Regions from separate parts of the Peribacillus frigoritolerans genome, predicted to be linked through region 3. Evidence: riboswitches for the same ligand, from Rfam matches in the RefSeq annotation. Region 3 holds a riboswitch; each other region holds the start of a gene.

Region 1 (9,958 bases), 2.4 Mb from region 3:
ATCGACCCGACGTTGCAGCCTGTATAGATTATTTTGATCTATAAGACACAAAGAGGCACCTAACCAACATGAAATGACATGTTGGTTAGGTGCCTTCAGTTTTTCTGATCAGCCCATATTTTTTTATTCAGCTTCTACTGGCATAAGCCTAGCTAAGAAACGATATCTTTCTTTTAGGGAATATTTATAAATATCCTCTATTGAATCTTTCAATAACTTAGATTTTTCCTCTTTTGAAAAGGAACCACTTTTAATGATCATCCTTGCTTCGAAAAGGAATTCAAGATAATCTTCATAAGATTCATCATATACTTTACCTAGGTCATTCCGAATTTTTTTTGCGAGAGTTGGACTTGCTCCATTGGTAGAAACACTAATGGAAAGCATGCCTCTATTCAATGTGGCCGGTATATGAAAGTTACCCAGCTCATGATTGCTGATTACGTTCACCAGCTGACTTTGGGATGCATTCTCGTACACTCGTTCATTAACTTCAGTAGAATTTGTAGCAACAATGATTAAAAACGCATCTTTATAGTCAGTTTCTTCCACTTCTTTAAGTAAGACTCGAATCTTACCTTCTTTCTCCAACAGTTGAAAACCCGTGCATATCTCGGGGCTTACGACGGTCACTTCGGCACCAGCTTCCAATAAGGGGCCCGCTTTAAAGTAACCTATTTTACCACCGCCGATGATGACACACTTTCTGTTCTCAATATTAAGCGTAATTGGATACATAGGCTCCCTCCCCACTCACTTCATGAATTCGTTCCGATATTGCTTGTTCAATCTTTGGATGATAACCTAGATATCGGCAAAGTATGATTTTTTGCTTCCCCTTTTTTTGGTTCTTTTTTATACTATTTTCAATCGACTGCATTAAGAGACCGGTAAACAATAGGTAAGGAATGATAAATACTTGGTTTGATCGAGATTCCCCTGCAAATTCCAATGCTTCTCCAAAGCTTGGTGTGGCAGCTGTCAAATAACACTCTTGCACACGGATTTTAGGAAACCTGTTCCTTAGCAAATCAGCCAATCGAGACAAATCTCTTTTCACGTCGGGATCGCTGCTGCCCCTTCCAACCAATAAAACCAAGGAATCCTCCGAAACCCTTACATTTGTTTCCTCCAACCGTTCCACTAAAATGTCAACCATTTTATCACTGACACCAATCGGTCTCCCATATTTCAATTCAACGGCAGGGTACCGTTCTTTCATTTTGTTCAAAATGACCGGAATATCATGTTTTGCATGTACAGCCGTTAGCAATAGAACTGGAATGGCGATGATTCTCGTCGCACCTTTTTGCACGCATCGTTCGTAGGCCTCTTCTATCGTAGGAGTTTCCAATTCCAAGAAGCATTGCTCCTGAATGGAATTTGGCTGTGCTTGCATACAAACTTTAATAAAATCAATGGCTTGGGCTGAAGCTTCTTTAACGCGGCTTCCATGGCAAATATATAAAATGGCTTCCATTAAAAGGCCTCATTCGCCAACAAATTTTCGGTTTGTTTTCCTTCAAACCATTTAATTTTTTCCCGTAAATTAACGACATCGCCCACGACTATCATGCAAGGATTGGAAATCTGTTCGTTATTGGCGGTTTCCACTACATTAGCCAACGTACTGACAGCTGTTCTTTGCGTTGTTAATGTCCCCCAATGGATAAGGGCTACCGGAGTCTCTGGATTTTTTCCATGTTCCAAAAGTTTCCCTTGAATATATGGCAGGTTTTTAACACCCATGTAAATGGCTAGTGTATCGATACCTTTGGCAAGGGATTCCCACTTGATATTATCCTCTTCATCCTTTTTCCGATGACCGGTAACAATTGCAAAAGATGAAGCGTGGTCCCTGTGTGTAACTGGAATTCCCGCATAAGCTGTAGCGGCGATTCCGGCCGTAATGCCTGGTACGATTTCAAAGCTCACGCCACTTTTGGCGAGGGCTTCAGCTTCCTCCCCGCCTCTGCCAAAGACGAATGGATCGCCGCCCTTCAAACGGGTGACCACTTTTCCCTTTTTTGCATATTTGACCAGGAACCGATTGATGGTATCCTGTTGCAACAAATGATAATCCGGAAGTTTACCGCAATTAATCAGCTCGACACCGTCTTTTGCATGATTCAAAAGTTCTTTATTGACAAGTCTATCATATAAAATGACATCAGCTTCTTGAATGCATTTTAATCCTTTTAATGTAATTAAATCTGGATCTCCGGGACCGGCTCCTACTAGATATACTTTCCCCATTTTTGCAACCTGCCTTCCCTTAGAGAATCGTTTCGAATTCCGATAAAACGAAACCTGCTCCATTTTTAATTTTCTTTTTTTCGTATAATGAGATGTCATCCACTTCAGGCATTTTCAAATAATGCTTTTCCAACTCGATATCAACAAGTTCAAACGCCTTTTCATCTGAATCGGCAACAATGATGACATGAATCGGTTGTTCCTTGATAGTGACTTCAAAACGGTATAGATTCATCGATTGCTTACCTTCCCCTATTAAACGGCCACTTCCGTTAATATATCATCAAGCTTACTTTGTAACTCGGATATCCCTACCCTTTCCACAAAATCAAGAAAGGTTTCCGATAGAAGTTTTGTTTCTTTGAAAAATAGAATCAGTTCTTTCAGAACATGATAGAGCTTTTCAGCTTCCACTTTCCCTTTAAGTTTTTCATTGAATTTCCCGCCCTCATTCAGCGTTCCACCGACGTATATTTCAAAAGCCTCGACCATCTTTTTGTCCTGGTTTTTCATTTTTATGCCTTGCAGGCCAATTTCGGCGATGGCTCTTTGACCGCAATTATTCGGACAACCGACCATATGCATCCTTACAGGAACATCGAGATCTATTTCCTTGTCCAATGATTCAGAAATGGTCCTCATTCGTTCTTTTGTTTCAACGAGTGCCAGGTTGCAATACTCGATGCCTGTACAAGAAACGGAATAACCAATGAATTTTTTTGGGTGGTATGGAAATCTTTCAAAGATGGATTCCTGTTTTAATTCCTCAAGTTTTGCATCCGGCACATTTGGAATGATAAGATTTTGAGAATTACAGTTTCGGATTTCACCATTTCCATATTTCTTCGCAAGTTCGGCAAACTCGATCACTTCGTCTGGGTTTAGGCGACCAACTGGTATATTGACTCCAACATAGTTCAGACCATCTTGTTTTTGTTTATGGATGCCGTAGAAATAACCTGCATTCCATCCCTCCACCGCACTTTCACCCTTTTCAGGAAGCGGACCGGTGTATTCCAGCAGCTTTTCCTTGAATTGTTCAGGACCCCAATCAGCGACAAGGAATTTCAATCGTGAGCGATGACGTTTTTCACGGTACCCGAAGTCACGGAATATCGTCGTGATGGCTGCCGCTACTTCGACTGTTTTTTCAGGTAAAATGAATAAATCAAGTTCCTCTGCCAGCATCGGAACGGAGGACAGCCCACCGCCTACTTTTACGTGAAAACCAACTTCCGTTACTCCATCAATTTCTTTAGTTGCTGGATTGAAAGAAACGCAGTTGATTTCAGCATTTGATGCATTATGGATATTAGCACTTATGGACATTTTATATTTCCTAGGAAGGTTCGAATAGTCTTCGTTAAGGCGGAAATACTCAAATACATCATATAGAACCTCGCGTGTATCGAAAAGTTCGTCAGGATCGATGCCTGCCAATGCATTCCCGATGATATTGCGTGTGATATCACCACAAGCACCAGCCGTAGTCATTCCAACCTTTTCCAAACGATTTAAGATATCCGGGACTTGTTCAATGGTCAACCAATGGAATTGAATGGCTTGACGGGTTGTAATGTCATATACACCCCTCCCGTAATCTTTAGCGATGTTTGCCAGCGTAATTTGTTGATCATAAGTCAGGATACCGCCGGGAATAACGACACGCATCATCCAATAACCAGCTTCTTTTGGCCGTTGCAGGTAGAGACCTGCCCACTTGAACATATCCCAATTTTCCTTAGGGATGGAATCAAAACCATTTGCTGCGTAATGTGGAATATCATCAAATATCTTCAAGCCGTCTTTTTCCAATTTCCAGACTTCCGTTTTATTTTTAGCGATTAGTGGATTTTCCGACCAAAATTTCTCGTAAACCATTATATTATCCTCCTTGATTAAATCGCTTTCTTTGCTGACAAATAACCGATTACCTGTTCAACGCACTCTTCAATGCTGTATTGGTCGGATTCTAAAATGATTTCCGGTTGTTCAGGTTCTTCGTAAGGAGAGTCGATTCCGGTAAAATCTTTAATGATTCCCTTACGCGCCTTGTCATAAAGACCTTTAGGATCACGCACTTCGCACTCTTCGATTGGACACTTTATGTATACTTCAATAAACTCCCCTTCTTCAAGTAAATCACGTACAATCTGCCGATCTGCCCTGAAAGGTGATATGAAGGCGGTCAATACGAACTGCCCACTATCCACGAATAACTTGGAAACCTCACCGATTCGCCTAATATTCTCGGTTCTGTCCTCTTCAGAAAAACCTAAATCTTTATTCAAACCATGACGGATATTATCACCATCCAAAACATAACTTCGAATATTCCGATTATATAACTCTTTAGCGACTGCATTCGCAATCGTCGATTTTCCGGAGCCCGAGAGACCAGTGAACCATAGAACTGTGCTTTCATGGCCGTTCTGCTTCCGGCGGAGCTCCTTGGTCAATGACGTTTCATGCCAAGTGACATTCGTACTTTTACTCATTAAAAATCCCCCTCTTCATGTGATCCTTCAATTTATGTCCGATCAGTTATAAACTTCATTCTTTTTTAGACCTTCAATCAACACCTCGATGACTTCTTTACGGCTAAAGGTAGCTGGAGGAATTTCTCCGTTACGCAGCATTTCCCTTACCTTCGTTCCAGACAGGATGACATGGTCTTCCTTGCCATGCGGACAAGTTTTAGCGGAAGCCATATTGCCACATGCTTTACAGTAAAAGCTATGTTCAAAGAATAATAGCGTGATCCCTAACTCATCTGCGTTGAAATTCCCAAAGATTTTTTGAGCATCATATGTTCCATAATAATCGCCCACACCCGCATGATCACGTCCGACGATAAAATGTGTGCAACCATAATTTTTACGGACCATCGCATGGAAAATGGCTTCCCTAGGTCCTGCATAACGCATGGCAGCAGGGAAAACTGCAAGGGAGACGCGATCCTTAGGATAATATTTTTCAAGCAGCACTTTATAGCTTTCCATTCTTACATCTGCCGGAATGTCATCTGATTTGGTGGCACCTACAAGAGGGTTTAAGAATAAGCCGTCGACTATCTCCAATGCTGTCTTTTGAATGTATTCATGTGCACGGTGAACAGGGTTCCTCGTTTGGAAGCCGACAACCGTTTCCCAGCCTTTTTCAGCAAAAGCTTTCCTTGTCTCGACTGGGTCCAAATAGTGAGCTTGAAACTGCGGACGCTCTATTCTCTTGATCAACTTTATTTCCCCACCGACATATACATCACCGCGGTTATATAAATTTTTCACTCCAGGATGCTTCTCATCATCCGTTTGATATACTAATGTCGCTTCCAATTGCTTATCTGGCGTGTAAATATCGGAAACGGAGAGAACCCCGTATGTTTCACCTTCATGAGTCAACGTTACTTCTTCACCTATAGTAAGGGTTTCTGCAGTTTCTTCGGTCAAAGGAAGCGTAATTGGGATGCTCCATACATGACCGCTGCTAAGCCTCAAATCCTTGACCACTGTCTCGTAGTCACTTTTTGTAAAGAATCCTTTAATTGGACTGTAGGCACCAGTGCCTATCAATTCAAGATCACTTAAAGCAATTTGATCGATTTCGATTGACTTTGTTATTTTACTAATATCATAATTTGGTTCCCAAAGATCGATTAATGTTCCTCCGTGCGGTAAACTGATTGTCATGCTAATTTCCCCCTATGGTTTCTATTTATTTAAGCCTATGGTTTTTATTTATTTAAGCCTATGGTTTTTATTTATTTAAGATAAATGCAATCCGCATTCCGTTTTTTGAGCTCCTTGCCAACGGCCAGAGCGTAAATCATCTGCATTGAAGGCTGGTGCTGTACATGTTTTACATCCAATGCTCGGATATCCATTATCATGCAGGATATTATATGGAAGTCCGTTTTTGTGGGCGTAGCGCCAAACATCTTTCCATGTCCAATGTATGAGTGGACATATTTTAACTGACTTGAACTTATTATCCTTATTGATATACTCGGTTAAAGCCCTTGTTTCGGATTGCTCCCTCCGCAGTCCCGAAAGCCATGCTGTTGCCGTTGAAAGCACATCGGTAAGCGGAATGATTTTACGGATATTACAGCACTTATTTGAATCTCTAACCCATAATTCATCCCCATATTCCGCTGCTTGTTCCTCTAGCGTCAAGGCAGGTTTCTTCATTTCGATCGAAAGCTTTGGATATCGCTTTTTCACTTGCTCGATCAATTGATAAGTTTCCTCAAAATGAACATCTGTATCAAGGAAAACTATTTTGGCAGAAGGATTGACCTTCGCCAATAAATCCGTAAGCACGATGCCTTCTATGCCAAAACTGCAAGCATAAATCAGTTCGTTTCCATAATGGTCATTCGCCCATTGCAGAACTTCCAAAGCACCTTTTGTCTCACTGTCTTCGGGAAATACAGGGAAATCCCCAGTGTTGAAATTTTCATAGTTTATTAATGCAGCCAACTTTGTAGCCCCCTCTAAAAACTTGCTGTATCAGGTTAGAGTAACTGTTGATCAATGCCCGTTGTAATTGTTTGACTCTAGGAAAAAAGAGACGAATCTAACCAATACTCTCTTTATATCAGTTAAACCCGCCTCTAGTTTTTCTAGTCAGCAGATACCTTATTTAATTCTTAATTTTTCATTTCTTTCCATTTGAATGATTTTACCATCCTGGACAATAAGTGTAATGGATCCATATTTCATAGAATTAAGCATTTCTTGAAGTCGTTCAAATATTTCTTCAAGCTGATTCTCTTTATCCAAGCCTGTTCCTCCTTTAAGAAAATCCGCGAATTTCTTATTTTCACCGCTGATTCAATGAATTTCTTAGATTTATATAATTCCAAACAACCTTACATTGTTATGGTTTGCCTACAACTTTCCCAAAAAACAAAAATCTTTCCATGATGGAAAGATCCCAAGGTAAATATCTTTACCTTATCTTCCAAAATGATCAACATTTTGTTGGAGGTAGCACCTTGCATCGATCATGCAGGTTGCTGGACTTCAAAGGGCCAATTCCCTCCGTCGCTCTGGATAAGTTTTATTATTTTAAATATTAACATATATTTAATCCTTGTCAATGGAGTTTTCTTATAAAATAACTTGGTTTAATATTATGGATGAACTGTTATTTTTATACACACTATTCCGATTATGATTTTATGTTCATGTAAATACGAAAATAGACTCGTCTTTTTAGATAAAGCATCCAAAAAAATGAGTCTATTTTCATTAACAAACCTATTATTGGCGCCTGTCATTCTTTGAAAAAATAATTTCTCGAATTCCAGTCCTTTTTATAGAAGGAATTACTCGAATTCATTAATTTCTTAACTGTATCGCTTCTACAAATTCTTGAACTTGACTCTGGACGCGATCAATTAAATGCAAATCATTTATCGGGTTTTCTGAATTCTGTTTATCTATTTCTTTATCAACGAAATAAATCCCCTGCAGCGGCTCGCCTTTTAATATTGAAATTAATGGTTTAAGTGCATAGTCAATCGCCAATAGATGCCTGTTACTTCCGCCAATCATGATTGGCAGTACTGGCTTACCCTTAAAAGCACCTTCTGGCAGCAAATCGATCAAGGCCTTCAATACACCTGTATAAGAAGCCTTATAAACCGGTGAACCAATAATGACACCTCTAGCTGCTTGAATTTTCTCTGAAAGCTTTAAGATATCTTCGCTATTATATTTTCCTTGGAATAAATCATCTGCTGAGAAATCCGTAATTGAGAAATAAGCTGTGGTAAAACCTTCGTTTTCGACTAATGATTGAATATGTTTTAGTGAAATGTCCGTTCTGGACGGAATAGCCGGACTTCCTGATAAAATTACGATATCGGTCATTTAATCTCCCCCTCCAATATTACATGATTTCAAGATAAAATCTTCGTAAGCATTTCGTACAGCATGCATTTATCGTAATAGTCTGAAAAATATAAGTCAAATCTTACACTCTGGTTTAAAAAATTTTCAAGTTTACTCCATCGGATCTTAAGGAAAATAAAACGGTCATATTGAAGGGCTTGAGCATCAAGCCGCAAATATGACCGTTTCATTATGTATGTTTTTGTTTGCCATGAATACCATATACCAAAAGTTGAGCAATGCTCTTAATTCGTTCAGAAGTAAAATATGGCTCCTTTTTCTGCTGATGGATCTCATAATGTGTAGATAATGCCAATGTGAAAGAAATGATCCCTACATTAAATAGGATAATATCAGAGATATACTGTATCTCACCACTATCTATTCTCTTCTGTATTTCAATATGCCTGGCATTCGGCTTGAAAATCTGATCTACATATTGCTTAGAAATATCTTGATCAAATTGTGTTTCCCTGAATAGTATCGAAAACTGTTCTTTATTATCAAGAATTTTATTTATCATGGTGCAAACATGATTCTCCACTAGATCATCCGTAGATAGATGGCTAGTCCCATCTTCAGATTCCTCTTTCTCATCAGGGGTAATGGTAGCCAATAGCAAATCTTTTTTGCTGTCAAAGTATTTGTAAATAGTAGCTTCGGAAACATTGCAAGCAGAGGCAATTTCATTCGTTCTTGTCATGTCAAAACCTTTAGTGGCAAAAAGAGTCCGGGCTACATTTATGATTCGTTCTTTCGTTTGCTGCCCTTTTTTCAAAAATATCAACCTTCTTTTATAATGATAAGACCGGTTTCACCAATCTATTTTCCATGATATCCCGATGGTATCAATCGGTCAATATTACCTTTGATTCATTAGAATTCAATATTCCCATATATCATAAATAGAAAACATCGTCTGATTGGGACGATGTTTTCTTATAGAGAAAATCACTTAAAGGATGCATAGCCATCATCGACCATGACTACACTTCCATTGATCGCATCCGCTTCCTCTAAAGATAATAGATAGACGGCATTTGCAACGGCTTCTGGCTTAATTAATTTACCGCGCATTTGACTTGCATTCAATTTATCGATGATTCCCATATCTTTATAGCCTTGAATGATAGGAGTGTCAACCCCGCCTGGCGCAATGCCCACTACCCGTATGCCATAAGCACCTAATTCCAAAGCAGCTGTCTGTGTCATCATTCTTACAGCTCCTTTAGTCGCCTGATAGGCAAAGGTTCCGTGGGAAGCTAAGTAACCAAACACAGAAGCCGTATTAATAATGACACCCTTGTTACCTAGCTCCTTCATTTTCCGTCCTGCTGCCATGATTCCAAAGGCAACTCCGTGCTGATTCACTCCAATCGTTTTGAAGTAACCCTCCATATCTTGATCGAGGATCATACCGCCTGCACCGATGCCGGCATTATTAAACATGATATCGATCCTTCCGAATGTTTCCACTGCTTTATTGATTAAGGATTCAACATCTTCCTGCTTAGAAACATCCGTTTTTACAAAAATGGCCTCTCCGCCATACGCTGTAATCTGTTCAACGGTTTCCTGTCCCATTCCTTCATTAAAATCCGCAACAACGACCTTGTCCCCTTTTGCTGCAAATTTCAAGCATGTGGCCCGGCCAATACCGCTTGCTCCTCCTGTAATAACTGCAACTCTTGCTGTCATGTACATTCCCCTTTCAACACTAAAAATATAGTAAGTGTTTACTTACTTTTTTTTATTATAAAAGTAAGGAATATTTAATTCAAGCAATATGTATTTATATAGGG
Region 2 (9,958 bases), 2.7 Mb from region 3:
TGGAGGAAAGGAATTCATCATTTCCGATAAAAGAAGCTTCGAGGAAATGGAAAAATTGAACCTAGCCTTTCTAAGAATGATGGAAACGATAGAAGATCGTGAGAAGGAAATCGTCCGTACGGAAAAATTGAAATATGTCGGCCAGCTTGCTGCCGGTGTCGCACATGAAATCAGGAACCCGCTGACGACAATAAAGGGCTTTTTCCAATTATTGAAGAGCCAGGATCATGATAAAACATTAATAGAAAAATATAGTGATGTCATGCTTCATGAAGTGGATCGGGTTAATGTATTCGTGACACAACTTCTTGATTTGGCAAAACCGCATCAACTGGAATGGGAGAAAATCGATTTAATGGATTTCCTTGAAGAAATAATAGATACCTATATCCCTTCAATTCCGAGTTCTCATGTAAGACTAATAAATGAAGTGACACACTCTGTCGTTGTTTATTCAGACAGGAACCGGTTAAGGCAGGTTCTCTTGAATGTCTTGAATAATTCTTGTGAAGCCATCGAAGCAAGGGGGCAGATTGAATTGCATCATACTTCCGAGTCCCATTATGTAAGATTAGTGATCAGCGATGATGGGAAAGGCATCAGTCCCGAGAATTTAAAAAATATCGGCATGCCCTTTTATACCACCAAACCGGATGGAAACGGATTAGGTGTGGCGACGTGCATTCAGATAATGGAGGAATTAAAAGGGAAATTTCAAATTGAAAGCGTCCGCGACGAAGGAACGAAAGTGACGCTCATCATTCCCACTACGAACCGTCTCATTAAATGAGGCGGTTTTTGGTTGTAGTGCCGTTTAATAAATGGGCCGGTTACTTAGCTAAATGAGCAAAATGCCCTCTCTTTTCCATTAACCTCCATGTTTGTTTGTGCATATAATTTACTAATCAAACGATAAGGACCATATTGGGGGATGTCTCTTATGGGCAAAAAAAAACAGCCGAAATTTAAATTAGGCGATACAGTCGTAATAACAATGTATGGGACAGTCGGGAATATAACCGATGTAAAATTTCTCGATGGTGCTTATGTGTATGAAGTGAACTATAGTGAAGGTCTTTATATCGAAAAAACATTGCAATCGATAAATGAATATGAAGGTGAAATCCTTTATCAAAAAGAACAAATCGATATTGAATATAAATATTTATTAGGTGACTTGGTCCAGGTGGATGGGTATGAACAGGATTATTTCAAGATTATCGGCTATCGAACGGAAATTTGGCGCTATAAGGAAAATGCCTGGGAGGATGTAATCTATGAGTTATCCAGAATCTCTGATGGTGAATGGCTTGAAGCGCATGAGGAAGAACTAACTTTGATAGCCGATGCTAAACGTGCAGATGGAATCATTAAAAAGTTGGGTCTGCTACTTCCTAAAAAGAAAAATGAGCTTGCTATCATTGCTAAACAAAACAACCCTGGTAAAGGTGAGCGAGAAATGACAATGACAAAAAATGAAAAAAAGGAAATGATTGATGGACTGTTGGATTTATATAATGATTATTGTAAGCTCTACGAACATTTTGGCGATGATGAATATCGTCACATCATGAAGATCGCCCTTGCTAAAATTGAAAAGGCGGCAGAGGAAATTTATCCAGATCATAAAAAGAAGCAAACGAAGTGAAAGGTATCCTGAATTTTTAAAGGGCAATTTCAAAATTCCCTATAGAAGCTTCCATTCAAATTGAACACGGATGGATCATGATAAATATAAGCCCTTCAAATGATTTTCCATAATGGGATGCCTTACTGGTATATTTGTCTCTACACATTCATAGACCTTTAAATAAGGGGGCGATGATTTGCGAGAAATTGAGGTTTTTATTGATACAGAAGAGATAGCGGAATTCTTTTTTCAAGAATTGATAAGACGGGGCTATCTTCCAACAGAAGCTGAAGTTGAAGATCTTGCTGACATCACATTCGAATATCTTCTTGAAAAGTGCATAATTGATGAAGAAGTCGATGAGTAACCTGTCATAAGACGGTTAACAGCTTCCTATCCCTTAATTTTATTAACCTTAAAAAAAGACGGCGGACCTCCGCCGTTTTGTTGCGGTTTAAAGGAAGGGTGTCAAAGTCTTTTCATGACTTCCAGTTTCCTTATCTTTTTCAAGTTCTAGGATAAGGTTCGATTTTCCTAACTTGTGGTTGATATGGTATAGTAGTTTTTGAATATCATTTCAATCACAAGTTAAGGAGGACATAGTCGTATGAGCGTACATATTGGTGCAAAAGAAAATGAAATTGCGGAAACGGTCTTACTTCCTGGGGACCCGTTGCGTGCAAAATATATTGCTGAAACATTTTTAGAGGATGCTAAACTTTATAATGAAGTTCGTAACATGTTTGGATATACAGGGACATATAAAGGGAAACGAATTTCTGTACAAGGTACAGGCATGGGTGTCCCATCCATTTCGATTTACGTGAATGAATTGATGAATAGCTATAATGTCCAGAAGCTGATTCGTGTGGGAACTGCAGGAGCGATTCAGAAGGATGTAAAAGTCAGGGATGTGATCCTTGCAATGAGTGCTTCCACCGATTCCCAAATGAACCGCATGACTTTCGGCGGGGTGGACTTTGCCCCAACGGCGGATTTCGAATTACTAAGAAAAGCTTATGACGCCGGCACAGCTAAGGGCTTGCAATTGAAGGTCGGTAATGTTTTTACGGCCGATCAGTTTTATAACGATAATAGTGATTTGGAAAAATGGGCAAAATACCAAATCCTTGCAATAGAAATGGAATCAGCAGCGCTTTATACGCTTGCTGCTAAATTTGGCCGCCAAGCATTATCTGTATTAACCATTTCCGATCACATTTTAACCGGTGAGGAAACGTCGGCGGATGAGCGCCAGTCAACCTTTAACGAAATGGTTGAAGTGGCATTGGAAGCAGCTATCCAGGACTGATAATTGGATGTAAATGACAGGCGGGTGACCAGGAATAAGTGAAGCTGTATAATGACAGTTGGATACAGGCTCAGTTATTCCTTGGTAGCCCCATTTTTGTAATGTCAATAGATGCCTGTAGTCCAGGGAGTTTTCTCTATGTTTTAACGTTTGCGAGGCGTAAAAAAATACATATGGTCATAAGTTGTTATTTTTGATAACAATTATTTTTCGATTGTCATGAAAGCTGTTAAAATAGAAAGAAATCGTTTATATCGTCATGAAGAATGAAAGTGGTGAGGCTTCAGTGGAAGAAGAAAATCAAGAACAGCCAAAAGAGGCAGGGAAATTCATTAAAATAAAGAAGTTTACGTTCATTATGGGGATTTTCTTAGTCATATTTCTAACTGCAGGGATTACTACAATAGCCTTGACCTTTGGAGATGAAAAAGTAGAGTCATTAGCACCGGATAAGCATGCGGAATTTGAAAAGCTGTATACTACATACGATAAGATAAAAGATAACTATTATGAAGAGGTTGATGAAGAAAAGCTGGTTGACGGCGCAATTAATGGAATGATCAAATCATTGGATGATCCCTACTCTGCTTACATGGATAAAAAGGAAGCATCGAGTTTCCATGAAAGCATCTCTTCATCTTTTGAAGGAATCGGTGCCGAGATTCAGGAGCAGGATGGACAAATCATGGTCGTCTCACCGATAAAAGGGTCCCCAGCAGAAAAAGCGGGGGTAAAGCCGAATGATATCATTTTAAGTGTGGACGGTAAAAGCGTTGAAGGGCTAAGCTCTTCTGAAGCTGTCCTGAAAATCAGGGGCGAGAAGGGTACGAAAGTGGATCTATCCATCTCAAGAGCTGGTGAGTCGGAACCGATTGAGCTCACCATTAAACGGGACACAATTCCGATTGAGACGGTTTATGCGGAAATGCTTGATGATGGAGTTGCCAAGATTCAAGTGACCAGTTTTTCCGAACATACAGTCCAAGAGCTGAAAACGGCGCTTGAAGAAATGTCGAAGAAGGATATGAAGGGTCTCGTATTGGATTTGCGGGGAAACCCGGGGGGACTGCTTGATCAAGCAATAGAAATGGCAAGCCTGTTCATACCTAATGGGGAAGTGGTTCTTCAAGTTGAGGAGCGCAGCGGGAAAAAACAAGTCTATAAATCGGAGAATGATGGAGAACTGAAAATCCCGGTAGTCGTGTTGATTGATGACGGAAGTGCCAGTGCTTCTGAAATCGTTGCAGCGGCTGTCAGTGAATCTGCGGACATTCCATTGATTGGTGTCAAGTCATTTGGGAAAGGGACAGTGCAGACTGCCGAAGACTTTGAAGATGGATCTAACTTCAAATATACGGCAGCTAAATGGTTGACTCCTGAAGGCAATTGGATTCATAAAAAAGGGATCAAGCCGGATATTACTGTGAAGCTTCCTGGTTATGCCAGCCTTCCGTACATTTCGCCCGATAAGGAATTGAAAGCATCTGATTCTTCGAGTGAAGTGAAAGCTGCTGAAGAGATGCTGAAGGAAGCGGGACATGATCCGGGTAAGGTAGATGGATTCTTTGATGAAGCAACAACGAATGCGGTCACAGCATTCCAAAGGGAACAAAAAATTAAAGAAACTGGCACCATTAAAGATGATACTACCGTGAAATTGATGCAGGTCATCCAGGAGAAAATCCTTAAGAATGACACACAAGTGAAAAAGGCGGTAGAAGTATTAAAGAAAGAAATCAATAAATGATTTTGCCCGAATAGCCTGTCAGCGATTATCGTTGGCAGGCTTTTTTTGTCGTTTAATGCATAGGATTCCAATATTAGGCAGAGAATAGGGGTAATTTTCCGATGAGGTGAGGTAATGAAAGAAAAGGTATTGTTCATATATCTATTGATCTTGATTCTGGCAGGCTGCACTTATGCCCCTTTACCCAAACAAAATGGAAATGCAGGTACGGAAAAAAAACTAACCAAAGAAGAGAACCAGGAAAGTGTGAAAACATTTCTGTTAATTGGTGTTGATACAAGGGGAGAGGAAAAATCTCGATCAGATGCGATTATACTGGCAAAATACTTTCCTGAGCAGGAAAAACTGAAGCTGGCTTCGATTATGCGTGATAGTTATGTGAAAATCCCCGGGAATAAATCAGGATATAACAAAATAAATGCAGCTTATTATTATGGTGGAAGGGAACTTCTCAAGAAAACCATACAGGAAAACTTTGGTGTCAAGGTCGATCATGTAGCGGTAATTGACTTTCAGGGATTCGTGAAGATGGTCGATTTACTTGCACCTGAGGGGCTAGCGGTGAATGTGGACCAGGAAATCATTGATGATATGAGCATTCAAGCAAGCGTCGGTAAAAATGTTTTACATGGGGAGGAAATATTGAAATATGTCCGTTTTAGACATGACGATGAAAGTGATTTTGGAAGGGTTGAGCGTCAACAAGAAGTAATGGTTCAATTAAAAACAGCGTTTATAAATCAAATCTCATCCTTCGAAGGGATGGCAGCCCTTCCTAGTATAATCGAACAAGGACTCTCGTACTTGGATACAGATATTGGACTGAAAACAATAATGGAAATGGGTCCAAAAGCCGTCTTCCATTCACCGGACACCGTCGAAACCTTAAGGGTTCCAGTGGAAGGAAGCTTTAATGATGAAATATATCCCCAGTCCGGAGCCGTTTTGGAAATAGACTACACTAAAAATAAGAAGGCACTTCAGGAGTTCTTTTCCAAAAAATAAAAATTGTATTGTGGACCTCGCAAGAATAATCACAAAAACGAGAGAGATACGAAATCCTTCTCGTTTTTTATCATCAATAAAGCAACCTGGATCATTTAACAAAAAGCGGGATGTTTTTAATGAAATCCGGTGTTATGATGCCATTTTCGGTAATGATGCTGGTAATTAGATGATTCGGTGTAACGTCAAAGGCTGGATTGAAAGTCTTCACGTTTTCAGGAGCAATCCTAACACCTTGAATAAAGGTGATTTCCGCTTCATTCCGTTCTTCGATCGGGATGGAAGTACCGGACTCGAGAGTAAGGTCGAATGTAGTTGATGGTGCGGCCACGTAAAAAGGGATACCAAAGTGCTTGGCTAATATGGCCAATCCCAATGTCCCGATTTTATTGGCTGTATCTCCATTAGCCGCAATTCTGTCGGCACCGACGATGATTCCATTTATTCCTTTCTGGTGAATCGTATGGGCAGCCATATTATCAGAAATTAATGTGACATCCACCCCCGCTTGCATCAATTCCCAAGCAGTCAAACGCGCCCCTTGCAGGACAGGCCTTGTTTCACATGCATACACTTTTAGCGGAAAGTCCTTTTCTTTAGCCAGGTGGAAGGGAGCCAAGGCTGTGCCATACCGAGCCGTGGCAATTCCCCCAGCGTTGCAATGCGTTAGAATGGAATCTCCTCTAGTGAATAAGGATAAACCATGTTCCCCGATTTTCCTGCACATTTCTTCATCTTCAGCAAAGATGGCTTTAGCCTCCGATACAAGTGCTTCCTTGGCAGTTGAAATGCTTTGCGCAGCTTGCAGGGTATTTTCCATCCTCCTTAACGCCCAAAAAAGGTTGACAGCAGTTGGCCGTGAAGAGGCGAGTTTTTCAATATGCCTCGCTACATTTTTCTTGAATTCCGCTAATTCAGCGGTTGTTTCCTGTTTGGCACCAAGTGCAACACCAAATGCTGCCGTCAGTCCAATTGCTGGGGCACCGCGAACTTTTAATGTCAAAATGCTGTCATATACATCATCAACAGAATGAAGTTCAATAAATTCAGTTATGGAAGGCAGGGCTTGTTGATTTAATAATGTAATATGGGAATCAGCCCATTGTACCGAATAAGGTAATGGTGCTAGCTTTGTCATGTGCAGGTCTCCTTTTAAATGGTTGAATAAGATGGCAGTGTACGATGCTTCAACGCTTCAATGACAGCTGGAACATCCAATTCTTCTCGTTTTTTAATTAATAAAGCACCAATTTCCAATGTAGCCGTTTTGGCAGCGATCCTTGTTTCTTTATCTTCAATGACATTCAAATCGGCAACATGGGAAAGTCCGATGGTTCGCCGAATCATTTCACAGCCGGCAAAGCCGAATGCATCTTTTTTGAATTTTGTCAGTAAATAAGGCAGATAACCTTTCACATGGCGAAATGGGCTTTTATTTTGGCCTTCCCATAATTCGGAATAAGTTTCTTCAAAGGCATTCCAAAATTCATTAAGGTGTGTGAAAATCTCTTCCTTTCCAGCGCTATTACGTGTGACTGCCTGAAAGAGAAGGTTGGCGGTGTATTGACCAAGGTCAAAACCAACTGGACCATAAAAAGCGAATTCCGGATCGATAACCTTTGTTTCAGTTTCACTTGCAAATATACTTCCAGTATGTAAATCACCATGAAGCAAGGCTTCCTGCTCGGTTTCAAAGCTTTGTTTCAGCTTAGCGACCTCAAGGATCACTTCTTTATCATTCCATATATTTTTGGCGGCATCTGTCAATTCCACCTCGAAATCTCCCGGGAGTTCCTCAAAAAATGGATCCGTGAAAATAAAGACCTCAGTGATTTTGCAGAGTTCGGGATTCGTGAAATGTCGGGCCACTTCCTTTTTCGCAGAGGGTTCTAAATGATAATCGGATGTATAAAATGCCGTTTTCGCAACATATTCACCAATATGCTGAGAAAGCAATGGATATGAATCTCCTTCGATCAATCCTGTTCTAACGATTTTCAAGTGCGATAAATCCTCCATGACCGTGATGGCAAGCTGTTCATCAGAATAATAGACTTGCGGTACGAATTCTGGGCAATAACTTCTGAAATGAATCAACGCATTCGCCTCAATCGCAGCTCTTTTCAATGTCAGCGGCCAGCTTTCGCCAAGTACCTTGGCATAAGGGACCGCTTGTTTAATTATAATTCCTTTATTTGTGACTGTGTCTGTAATATGAAAAACATAATTTAAGTTTCCATCGCCGATTTCTTTACATGTTAAACTTGCATCCGCATTGACCAACCCAAGTTTTTTTGCAAGGGTTATAGCTGTTTCGTTTGTCAATCTCTTAAAATTTGAATGGTTTTGAGTCATTCTTTTCCCCTCCGGATTCAAAATAAGAATAAAAAAGCCTCTTTCATATAGAAAGAGGCAGAAGTTTTGGCTTCGGACCTCTTATCTTCCAGAATATGAATTCTGGTGGAATTAGCACCGTGCTCTGTGGATTTTATAATCCGGCGGTGAATCCGCCCCATTTCACAATGGTATTACAGTCGGTTGCTGGGCTTCATAGGGCCTTTATCCCTCAGCCTGCTCTTGATAAGAGTAAATGTTTTCTGAAATTTTAATCTTCGGGAAAATAATATCAACTTTTTAAATAGTTTGTCAATGGGTAAATTAATAAAAATCAGGACGGCGATCTTCGAATACAGGTATTTTGTTACGTGCATCCGAAACTCTATTGAAGTCCAAGGTGCCTGTCAGGAGTTCGTTTCCTTCTCCGGCTTCACTTATGATATTTCCCCAAGGATCAATTATCAAGGAATGACCGGCAAATATATTATTGACATCAGAGCCTGAGCGATTAACGGCTACAACATAGGCTTGGTTCTCGATGGCACGGCTAATCAATAAGGCTCTCCAGTGATCGAGTCTCGGCTTTGGCCATTCAGCCGTAACGAATAGAACTTCGGCGCCTTTAGCGGTATGGGCTCGCTGCCATTCAGGGAAACGGATGTCATAACAAATGAAACCAGCACATATTTTTTCATCAAGAGTAAATAAACCATCCTTTTCTCCTGGCTTCAGGAAATGATGTTCATCCATTAACTGAAATAAGTGAAGCTTATCATATTCTTTTATGAGATTTCCCTGTTTATCGATGATGATCATGGTGTTATAGATTCCCTTGCTCGTTTTTTTCGCAATGGAACCGCCTACGATGTGAATCTCGTGTTTCCTTGCCTGTGTTTTAAGAAATTCAATCGTTTTTTCGGCCTCTTGATCAGCAATCTCATTTAACCTGCTTAAGTCGTATCCGGTTGTCCAAAGCTCTGGTAAAATGACGATATCGGGTTCCGACCGTGCTGCTTTTTCCAACCATTGTTTGGCAACCTGAAAATTGATATCCGGTTGCCCGAATGCTATATCCATTTGAATACAAGCTATTTTCCACTTCATCGTTTAAAACCCCCATATGTAAAAAATGCTTTACAAGACTATGATAAACATATATCATTTGTGACTAGAATTTCAAGAAATTTCAGAGAAGGTGTATAAATGGTGCAATTCGAAAAATCCAGACAGCTTCAGGACCTGCCTAAGCAGTTTTTTGCCTCACTAGTCGCAAAAGTCAATGCCATCACGGAGCAAGGACATGATGTCATTAATTTAGGTCAGGGAAACCCTGATCAGCCAACACCAGACCATATCGTAAAAAGCTTGCAGTCTGCCGCTGAAAAAACGATTAATCATAAATATTCGCCATTCCGGGGGCATCAATATTTAAAAGATGCTGCTGCCGTCTTTTATGAACGTGAATACGGTGTCAAGCTGGATCCGAAAAGTGAAGTGGCGATTCTCTTCGGGGGAAAGGCAGGTCTTGTCGAACTGCCGCAGTGTTTATTGAATCCGGGTGATACGATCCTTGTTCCGGATCCCGGCTATCCGGATTATCTTTCCGGTGTTGTTTTAGCCCAGGCAAAGACCGAGTTCATGCCCTTGACAGAAGAAAATGTTTTCCTTCCAAAATACAGTGACATACATAAAGAAGTACTTGATAAAGCGAAAATGATGTTCTTGAACTATCCGAACAATCCCACAGGTGCTTCTGCAACTGAAAGTTTCTTTGATGAGACCGTCTCTTTTGCAAAAGAGCATTCAATTTGTGTGGTCCACGACTTCGCTTATGGAGCGATAGGATTCGACGGTAAAAAACCGGTAAGCTTTCTCCAGTCAGAGGGAGCGAAGGAAATAGGAATAGAAATATACACACTATCGAAAA
Region 3 (9,958 bases):
CTCCTAGTTGATGCAGATCTTACTTATTTATGATGACGACAGATTTGATCTTGTCTTTCTAGGTTTTGTTCGACTGCATATGTAGTGCCCCATTCACACATTGTATTTAATACAGGTACAAATGATTGACCTAACTCAGTTAAACTGTATTCTACTTTTGGTGGTACCACTTTATATACTTCTCTCCGGACAAGCCCATCTCTTTCCAGCTGCTTTAATTGGTCGGTTAAGACTTTCTGGGTAATGGCCGGTATTAGAATATAAAACTCTTTTGTCCTCATTGGTTTTTGACTCAGAAAAAAGAGGATTAAGCATTTCCACTTTCCTCCTACAGTATTCATGAAAATATTTATTCCCGTATTTAGGCTCTTCATTCCTCATTCCTCCTGAATAGGCACATAAAGGTGGCTATGCCACTTTATTGTGCGTTATTTTCTTCTACATCATGGGTCCATTATACTCTGATTATAAAGCAAATATAACATTGGGAGTGAACACGATGAGTGTAAGAGAGACTATAGAAAAAAGACGTTCCGTAAGGCAGTATGATCCCGATTATAAAATTAGTCCAGAAACGTTGGCGACACTTATTGAAGGAGCCAGTAAATCGCCTAACGGAAACAATATTCAAGCAACACGATACCTGGTTATAGATGAACCATATTTAAAGAATTTGTTACTGCCCATCGCTTTTAATCAACAACAGGTAATTGAAGCCTCAGTACTGATTGTTATACTAGGTGATTATCAAGCATTTGAAAAAGAAAATATCATAATGATACATGAGGATGAATTTCAAAAAGGTTATTTTGATGCATCAGTAAGAGATTATCTAACAAACGCGGCAATCAATTATTATCTAAATAAATCAAAAGAAGATTTAAAGGTTGAATTAATAAGAGACGCAAGCCTGGCGTCAATGTCGTTAGTTTTATTGGCGAACGAGGCAGGTCTTGAAACCATTACAATGTCCGGGTATGATTCCGAACAATTAAAGTCAGCCTTAAAAATTTCTGATAGGTATTTAGATGTTATGCTTATTGCCATGGGGAAAGGAATTAAAGAAGGTCACAAAACAGTAAGACACGATGTTAACAAAGTCATTTATAAAAACAAAATATAGTGAGTGTAATTACTTTTTTAAAATTCGGATATTGGAAATTAGTGTGGAAAGAGGGTTAAAAAGAACCCTCTTCCCCTATCTCTTATAGCTAAAACTCACCGCTAGCTATCAGCCTCTTAAATCCTCTACATACAGATTTATCACTATATTAACGTAACGGATTCATTTTAATAAGTTACAGCGAGCGCAAGGGCCAGCACTGTTCCATTGACGATATCCATCGCATAATACGGAACGGACATCATGATCAGCCCATTTTGTTCCGATCAGGACTTCTCCGACAAAGGTTCCAAAGGCATTCGGCTTCCCCGCCCCTAAAACGGAGGAACCAATAAAGGCTGCCGCGACGGCATCCATTAAATAGGGTGACCCTGAATTGATTTCCGATGTCATGACCCTTGAAGCAAGGACAATCCCCCGATTGCAGCAAATAGAGCCGAAAGCAGATAGGCAAGGATTTTGTTTTTATTAACCAATATCCCGGAAAGTCTCGCCGCTTCCTTATTTCCCCCAATCTAAAAGGAATCAATCACATCTCTTACAACTTCCCATTCCAGGCGCTTTTGTTTAAATCCTTCTTCACCCACTGATGTAAGTCTGTAATATTTTCTTCATCCTCCTGGTCCTTGCTCATCCCCCCAGTAAGAAGAAATCCATTCATTCTTTTCTAATCTCTTTAAAAACAGATAAAGTGTACCTTCTTTTAATTCAAATTGGTCATCACTCATATCACGAACAATTTTGGCTAATTCAAAGCCGTACATATCCCTCCTATGTAAAAGTGACAGGATGAGCTTGTCTATATGACCTTTTAAGACTTCCTTATTAATATCCTTTTTTTCACATATTGTAATTAAATATTTTATATTACTTTATATTGCAAGGTATTAATTTAATAAAATATTACAAATTCAACTAACCGTTTTTTTAGTTATACCTGATTTAACACTCTCCTTTAGGTAAGTACCTATACTAAAAGTGCATACTTACGTACTTGCAGAGTGCACTTTATACTTAAAATAAATAAAAATTAAGGAGGAGAAATCTTTGAAAACTCTTGTTATCGTATCACACCCAAGTCTAGAAACATCCGTCATAAATAAGCGGTGGGTAGAAGCGCTAAGGAAATATCCGGAAAAGTATACAGTACACGAATTGTATAAGGTTTACCCTGACGGAAACATTAATGCGGAAAAAGAACAGCAATTAATCGAATCGCATAGTAATCTTGTTTTACAGTTCCCTTTTTATTGGTTCAATTGTCCGCCCCTCCTAAAAAGATGGCTTGACGATGTTTTTACTTATGGTTGGGCATATGGTTCAAATGGAGGCGATAAATTAAAGAATCGCAAAGCTGCTTTAGCTGTATCTGCCGGAATTAACAAAGAGGATTATAGGGAAGGCGGAAGATATCGCTATACACTTGAACATTTATTATCTCCCTTTGAAACTACCTTCCTGTACTGCAATGCAGACTATCGTTCATTCTTTGCGTTTTATGGTGCTGAAAATCAGCCGTCCGCAAGCGAATTGGAAAAAAGCGCACAAGATTATTTGAATTTTGTCGACAACCTTTAATAGGCAGTTTCATTAAAGAAGTATTTCCTTGTTAGGGAAATACTTCTTTTGATTTAATCAAAATAGCTACACCTACGGCCGTACAGTCTCCTGAGCTGGCAAACTGTTTTTCTCTCCCCACTCGCACATCATATTTAACAATGGAATGAGAGATAGACCACGTTCTGATAATGAATATTCTACTTTTGGAGGTATTTGGGGAAATTCCTTGCGTATGATAAGGCCGTCTGCCTCCAGCTCCTTTAACATGATGCTTAGCGTTTTAAAGGAAATGGTGCCGATACTCCGCTTCAGCTGATTATGCCGCATAACCTTATTTTCAGACAGCCAATACATAATGATCATTTTATATTTTCCGCCTATTAAGGACAACGTATATCCAAAGCCAGTGTCATTTGGTTTCACGCCAGTCGGAACACAGGTTTCGCTCATAAGTTTACACTCTCCTTTGGTTAAGTAGGATATGAATGTTCATACTTTACAATAGATCATTATCAATTTTATTGAAAGGTAAAGTAAGTTTCCTATAAAAATTACAATTGTGGTCAATGTTTATACTCCAACAATGAGGGATCAAAAAGTACTCCTGCCCCCATTTTAGCGTAAGTAAAATGATGAAGATATCCTTAACCCGTCCCTTTTTTAAAAAGGAAAAATCCTGTTGCATTCCAACAGGATTTTTCCATCATTTTGGATTTCTGTATAGTAACGTAACGAATTCATTTTAGTGTTTTTGCTTGTAATAGGTTACAGCGAGCGCAAGGGCCAGCACTGTTCCTTTGACGATATCCATCGCATAATACGGAACGGACATCATGATCAGCCCATTTTGAAGGATTCCGATCAGGACTGCTCCGACAAAGGTTCCAAAGGCATTCGGCTTCCCCGCCCCTAAAACGGAGGAACCAATGAAGGCTGCCGCGACGGCATCCATTAAATAGGGTGACCCTGAATTGATCTCCGATGTCATGACCCTTGAAGCAAGGACAATCCCCCCGATTGCAGCAAATAGAGCCGAAAGCAGATAGGCAAGGATTTTGTATTTATTAACCGATATCCCGGAAAGTCTCGCCGCTTCCTTATTTCCCCCAATAATGTACATATAACGACCGTGCTTCGTATAAGTCAAAAAGATATGAGTCGCTATCACAATGACGGCCATGATCAGGATTATCCATGGTACCTGGCCAATTTTGGCGAAAAACGGGCTGATTAGTCCTGTTGCGAATGTCCCGTCGGGCATGACCATATTTTGTGAAACCGTGGCCCCTTTTGTATAGGTAAGGGCAATTCCCTGGATAATGAACATGGTAGCCAATGTCATCAGCATGTCGGGAATTCTCAATTTAACGATCATGAATGAATTCAAGGCCCCTACGACAAGTGAGGCACCGATCGCAGCTAATATAGCAATTAATGTATCCTGTGAAAACCAGACAAACATCGAGATGACGATGGCATTGGCCAATGATGCGACGGAGCCGACGGAAAGGTCGAAGCCATCTACGGTCAGGGATATCGTAATGCCGATCGCAATGATGGTCACGATTGAAATGGAACGCAGGATGTTGACCAGATTTGTAGTTTGAATGAAAGATGGATTGGACACGGCAAAAATTCCAATCAGAATGATAATCGTCAATATTGTGCCGTATTTATAGAAAAAGTCGAATAGTTCCACCTTTTTCTTCGCTTTCGCTGTCTGTGTAACAGGAATGGGTATGCTCATTCTATTTTCCTCCTGTTGAATAGAATAGTAGTTCTTCTTCATTCGTTTTACTTGTTTCTAATTCGATGACAGTGCTCCCGTCATATAACACATATGTCCGGTTGGTAATGCCAATGATTTCAGAAAGCTCGGATGATGCATAAATGATCGCTTTCCCATTCCTTGCAAGCTCTGCAATCAATTCGAATATATCCTTCTTGGCTCCAACATCGACCCCTTTCGTTGGTTCATCGAATATGTATACATCCGCATCGGCCATAAGCCATTTCCCGATGGCTACTTTTTGCTGATTGCCACCTGAAAGGTTTTCGACATTCACTTCCCCTGAAGGAGTTTTAATGCCGAGACTTGCGATCATTTCCTTCGCTCTTTCCTTTTCCGCCTTGCGATTCACGAAGCTGAATGTCTTGGAGAATTTGCCAAGACTGGCTGCCGTCAAGTTCGCCGAGACTGATTCCTGAACAAGGACCCCTTCTTTCCTGCGTTCCTCAGGTACAAGTGCCAGACCGCTTTTTACTGCTTCGTGCGGTGATTTCAAGGAAATCTTTCGACCATTCAGGATGACTTCGCCCGCTGTGATGGCCGTATGGCCGAAAAGGGTTTTACACAGCTCCGTTTTCCCAGCCCCGACCAACCCTGCCAAGCCGATTATCTCGCCTGCTTTAATATTCAAACTGACATTTTTAACTTTCTCTGCATCTGACAATCCGTTCACTTCCAGAATAACGTCGCCAATCGAAGCATTCACTTCAGGAAACTGTTCATCCATGGTTTTCCCAAGCATGTTCTCTACAACTTCGTTACGGGTTATGTCTTCCTTCTTTCGACAAGTGACACCCTCCCCATTCCTCATGATCGTAATTTCCTCACAGATTTCAAAAATTTCGGGCAGACGATGTGAAATGAAAATGATTCCCACGCCTTTTTGCTTTAATTCATTTACAATTCGAAAAAGTTCTGTCGTCTCCGTATGACTTAACGGAGCAGTTGGCTCGTCGAGAATCAGGAATTTGCATTCTGTCGAAACGGCTCTTGCTATCAGGACCATCTGTTTTTCAGCCAAGGTAAGGTCTCTTACCAGCTTTTTCGAAGGGACACGAATTTTCATATCTTCAAGAATAGAAGCGGCTTGGTTGTGCAGCTCTTTCCATTGGACCATCTGTTTTTTTCCCATGTTTTGGACCATATCATTCAACATTACATTTTCCCCAACCGTTAAATAAGGGATGAGGGCGGTATCCACTTCCTGATAAACAATTTGAATGCCTTGTTCTTGAGCCGCTTTTGGTGAGCGGATATCCCGCTTCATCCCATCGATAAAAATGTCACCTGAATAATGAACATGGGCTCCCGATAAAACTTTCATTAACGTCGATTTCCCTGCTCCGTTTGCACCGACCAATGCGTGGGCTGTCCCTGATTTCACGGAAAAATCAACATCACTCAGCGCCTTCACCCCCGGAAATTCAATCGAAATCTTCTTCATTTCTAGTTGCGTGCCCATGTCCATTCCCCCTTATTGAACAGACACTCCCTTCTACTTAAAGAGAGTGTCTCTTTTTACTTTTTATAATGATCTTTCAAAACTTTCATCCAATCTTCTTCAAATTCCGTCGATACACCCCAGCCATCGACAATACCAGACAGATTTGCCATGTTCACCGCTTCTTTTGACGCTTGGATTTGCTTTTGTGAAATAAGTGAAGCCTCCAAGTCATAGGTTTGCGGCGTTTCTTCGCCCGCTAATTTTTTAGCCAATATCCTCATATTCACTGCACCGATCAACTTGGGATCCACTGCTGCCGTGTAGGACCATGAGCTATCAGCCGATTGGATTTCCTGGAGATCTGCATTCGAAACATCTATTCCATATATCTTCACTTCATCACGGCCTGCCTCTTTAATCGCCCGGGCTGCACCGATAGCAAAGGCATCCCATGTTGCGAAAATGGCATCCAATTTACCTTTAGGGTATTTATTCAGCATTGCGGCTACAGCATTTTGTGTCTGAACTGAAGTATCAGCAGATGCCACTCCGAATCTTTCGACTTCTTTAATTCCAGGATTTTCTTTTAATTTTTCCTGATAGACTGCATTTCTTCGTACCATTGGAGGAAAACCGTCCACCCAAAGATATGCAATTGCCGCTTCACCTTTCTGTTCTTTTATCAGTTTATCAAATGCCAGTGTTGCCAAAGCTTCATCATCTTGTGAAGTTAATGTCACGCCTTCTATTTTAGATAGATCGCTTATTGAATCGAATGTGACAACGCTTTTACCTGCATCAACCAACTTTTGAACGTCATTTACAGTTGCTGCATCATCTCCATGTGAAATGATATAGCCGTCATAATCTTCCTCCAAAGCCTGCGCTATCGCATCATGGAATTTAGCCGTATCACCATTGGCTGTGTACGTATCCACTTGAAACCCCAGTGCTTCTCCTTCTTCCTTCGCCCCCGCCAGGTATTGGGCCGTATGATCATCACCGCCAATTTTACGAATCACTTTGATTCTGGCTCCATCTCCATCAGCAAATCTTTCCGGAACATTTTCAAATGATACTTTTTCTTCTTTCTTCGATTCTGTGGAACTCTGCCCTGTAGAGCAACCCGTTAAAAGCAAAGCCGAAGCGATGGCTGAAATGAATATCCCTTTAATAGACCTTCTCATCTTGTTTCCCTCCATTTTTTCTTATTAGTCTTATCAGTTAAGTTGGTGTAAATCCCAAAATAAAAACCTCTCTAATATAGAGAGGTTTAATCGGCTGTTTTGCAGACTTGTCCCTCTCTTATCTGTCAAAACATTTCTGTTTTGCAGGATTTAGCACCAATTCCTAATGGAACGGTTGCTGGGCATCTTAGGGCCAGTCCCTCCGCCACTCTTGATAAGAGATATATGTGTTACGTTTTCGTAATTATCACTTTATAGGGATATAGTCGTAAAGTCAATAGATTTTTGAATATTTGAAATGTTCCCCGTTATTTTTTATTTTCTTTGTAGTTGGGCTAGACGCTTTTTCTCAATCTTTTCAAGCCTCTCCAACTGCCTTAATTTCACTTCGAATAAAGTGATAGGGTCACGGTAAACTTCCGGATTTTCTTTCATATGCTCCAATGCAGCCTGGTAGTCTTTTATTTCAGTCTGCGTTTGCTCAATCGTTTTTTGAAGTAAGGCAAATGAACCGCGATAGAAAAGGGAGATGTCACGATCCAAAGATTTTTCAAACAATCCAAATTGGGTAAGGAAACGTTCCGTGATCATTTCCGCAACATCCAGGTAATCTTCACTTTCTAGGTATTTCTTATAACGATTGTACATATTGGCTTTATTTTGCGGTATCGCCCCAAACAGCTTCCCTGCACCTTTAAGCAGTAATTGAGATGGAGTCCTGCGCAAAAGGATATTGACGTTTTCGATGCGGATACTGCTTGTCATCCGGTCGGCATCACGGCGCCAGTCATCCAATACCCTGAAGTCGCCTGCCAGCGTAATCCGTTCTTCTTTGTATAATTCATTGAATCCGGCACTCATCTCATCCATAAACTGCTGGCTTTGTGTGAACTCCATTTGGGAACTGGCAATCCAGTCTTGAAGAGAACGGTAATATTGAGGCATGATCTTGTCAGAAATGAAGTTTTGAATCCGCTCATTCATTTCCTGGTTTAACTGTACATGGACCTGACTGAAATCACTGCTTTCCGTTAACGATTTAGAGCAATCCCTCAGTAACTCAGGAATTTTTGAATAAAGCTGATTTTTCACTTCGTCCTTAAGCAGACGATACGACCTTATGATATTTTCACTTTTTTCTGTTTCCAAATCAGCCAGTTGATTGACCGCCCCATTCAGCTTGACTTCCATCTGTTCATTCCAAGAGATGGAATGCTCGCATTTCCGCTCATTGGCTGCCCGTTTTTCTAACAGATAAGATAAAGTTTTACGAATGAATGCCAGAATTTTTTCAGATCTTCTTTCCTTCCAATTATCATCTTGATAATTCGATTGAAGGAAGGCTGAAAGGTCCTTCAATTGCTGCCTGCTGTCATAATGTTTGGAGAAAGCGAATACTTTCGCATTCGGGAAATATGCATTCACTTTATCCCATGTTTCGTCTTCCATCCGGACTGCGACCTGATCACTGTATATCGTATCCATTTTATTTAATAAGAAATGAATCGGCAGTTTCGGAGCCATCATTTGAATTTCCAATAACAGATCCCGTTCGCTGCCGGTGAATGGCGCCCGGGCGTCAAGAACGAACATCAGGCCATCACTGCCATGTAAATAGCCTTGGAAATCGGATTCCACGCTTTTTTCCCCATTGAACCCCGGTGTATCCAATAATCGCAGATGATTATTTCTTAGGTAGTCACTGATGATCGTCACATCGACAATAGTCCCGCGCTGACGGCGTGTTTCATCCAAATCAGTTAGCTCCTCGACAACCTTGCTATCTGTATCGGTAATTTCAAGGATTTCCAAATCATCCCCGTCTTTGACACTGACTAGGGAAGAATGATCTTCAGCGGCAATGCTCTCGCCAACGATTGACTGAATAAAGGATGTCTTGCCATTTCCTGTACTTCCTGCAAGAAGGAGATTGAAATTCCGGGTATCCTTAAGCCCGTCTACCATCCATTTAAGCTTATTGCCAACCTTTAAATCATTATCTTCAGCCCACTGGATAATGGAATTGAACAGTTTCTCTCCCGCTTCCAGTCCGCCACCCAATTTAGGCGATTTCGAAAGCAGGCTCTCTGCGTCCTGAATGACCAACGCATTGATCGTATCCGGGAAGATTTCATTCCAGGACAACGCGGATGCCGCCGCAAACAGCGAGAGCTCCCCGTCTGCGATTTTGAGCCAGTTTTCCAGCAACCTTGGCACGACAGGACTTAATTCCTTGATTAGATGCGTTCCTTCTAACAGACCTGCATATGCATCCCTGTAATAGACGGAAAGCTCATCCCATACATCCGCATGGTTCAATTCGATGGTATCTATCAAGTTATTAATCACTCTTAGCCATTCGAAATAAGAGTCCGTATATTTATAGTTTTTCCACAGGGCAACCGTCACCTTTTCGAAACGTTCCTGGTCGAGTGTGTAAAGCGAACCAAGGACAGTTGAAAAATAATCCGGATCCATCGATTGGGCAACACCTTGCTGGATATACGTTTTCAGTACATCGAACCAGCCCATTGATTCTGTACGGATACTTTCATTCGCCGCTAATACAACCGCACTGTTCCAATCCTTTTGTTCTTCAAAAAAGGCGCGTGCAATTTCCGTGACATTCGGGTAGTCCGGTTGGAACTCGACCGCTTCTTTCACGACATTGGAAGCCAGGTCATTTCTCGATTCCACTATGTACAGGGAAAACAGTTGCAAAAGAACCTCTGTTTTCAAGACCGCTTCATCCGTATCGACGGATTTATAGATATCCTCTGCGGTTGAATACATTTCCAGTTCAAAATAAGCATCAGCGATGTTTTTCTTCGCCCATGAACCAAGTTCCCCTTCTA

The links. Region 3 has a riboswitch for S-adenosylmethionine ahead of ABOA58_RS02640 (sugar ABC transporter substrate-binding protein). Riboswitches for the same ligand answer to the same signal wherever they lie in the genome.
Region 1: another riboswitch for S-adenosylmethionine. It lies ahead of ABOA58_RS14300 (YezD family protein); the one in region 3 lies ahead of ABOA58_RS02640 (sugar ABC transporter substrate-binding protein).
Region 2: another riboswitch for S-adenosylmethionine. It lies ahead of mtnK (S-methyl-5-thioribose kinase); the one in region 3 lies ahead of ABOA58_RS02640 (sugar ABC transporter substrate-binding protein).

What each region holds. Positions count from the first base shown of each region.
Region 1 is NZ_CP158190.1:2,902,353-2,912,310, forward strand. Features, by position in the region: gene ABOA58_RS14260 (NAD(P)-binding protein) at 124-738, opposite strand; gene ABOA58_RS14265 (sirohydrochlorin chelatase) at 719-1,480, opposite strand; gene cobA (uroporphyrinogen-III C-methyltransferase) at 1,480-2,256, opposite strand; gene ABOA58_RS14275 (DUF3906 family protein) at 2,276-2,491, opposite strand; gene ABOA58_RS14280 (nitrite/sulfite reductase) at 2,512-4,137, opposite strand; gene cysC (adenylyl-sulfate kinase) at 4,155-4,754, opposite strand; gene sat (sulfate adenylyltransferase) at 4,797-5,945, opposite strand; gene ABOA58_RS14295 (phosphoadenylyl-sulfate reductase) at 6,021-6,725, opposite strand; gene ABOA58_RS14300 (YezD family protein) at 6,897-7,040, opposite strand; SAM riboswitch class I at 7,212-7,320, opposite strand; gene ssuE (NADPH-dependent FMN reductase) at 7,602-8,135, opposite strand; gene ABOA58_RS14310 (TetR/AcrR family transcriptional regulator) at 8,347-8,934, opposite strand; gene ABOA58_RS14315 (SDR family NAD(P)-dependent oxidoreductase) at 9,108-9,854, opposite strand.
Region 2 is NZ_CP158190.1:3,228,089-3,238,046, reverse strand. Features, by position in the region: gene ABOA58_RS15835 (ATP-binding protein) at 1-790, shown strand, start outside; gene ABOA58_RS15830 (hypothetical protein) at 941-1,648, shown strand; gene ABOA58_RS15825 (YozD family protein) at 1,827-1,997, shown strand; gene deoD (purine-nucleoside phosphorylase) at 2,238-2,942, shown strand; gene ABOA58_RS15815 (S41 family peptidase) at 3,202-4,689, shown strand; gene ABOA58_RS15810 (LCP family protein) at 4,804-5,694, shown strand; gene mtnA (S-methyl-5-thioribose-1-phosphate isomerase) at 5,786-6,832, opposite strand; gene mtnK (S-methyl-5-thioribose kinase) at 6,847-8,049, opposite strand; SAM riboswitch class I at 8,128-8,281, opposite strand; gene ABOA58_RS15795 (carbon-nitrogen family hydrolase) at 8,353-9,135, opposite strand; gene ABOA58_RS15790 (pyridoxal phosphate-dependent aminotransferase) at 9,235-9,958, shown strand, end outside.
Region 3 is NZ_CP158190.1:539,133-549,090, reverse strand. Features, by position in the region: gene ABOA58_RS02680 (winged helix-turn-helix transcriptional regulator) at 24-374, opposite strand; gene ABOA58_RS02675 (nitroreductase family protein) at 500-1,123, shown strand; partial or broken gene ABOA58_RS02670 (ABC transporter permease) at 1,291-1,638, opposite strand; partial or broken gene ABOA58_RS02665 (PadR family transcriptional regulator) at 1,639-1,971, opposite strand; gene ABOA58_RS02660 (NAD(P)H-dependent oxidoreductase) at 2,171-2,701, shown strand; gene ABOA58_RS02655 (winged helix-turn-helix transcriptional regulator) at 2,774-3,133, opposite strand; gene ABOA58_RS02650 (ABC transporter permease) at 3,426-4,430, opposite strand; gene ABOA58_RS02645 (sugar ABC transporter ATP-binding protein) at 4,432-5,934, opposite strand; gene ABOA58_RS02640 (sugar ABC transporter substrate-binding protein) at 5,991-7,103, opposite strand; SAM riboswitch class I at 7,219-7,324, opposite strand; gene ABOA58_RS02635 (GTPase domain-containing protein) at 7,419-9,958, opposite strand, start outside.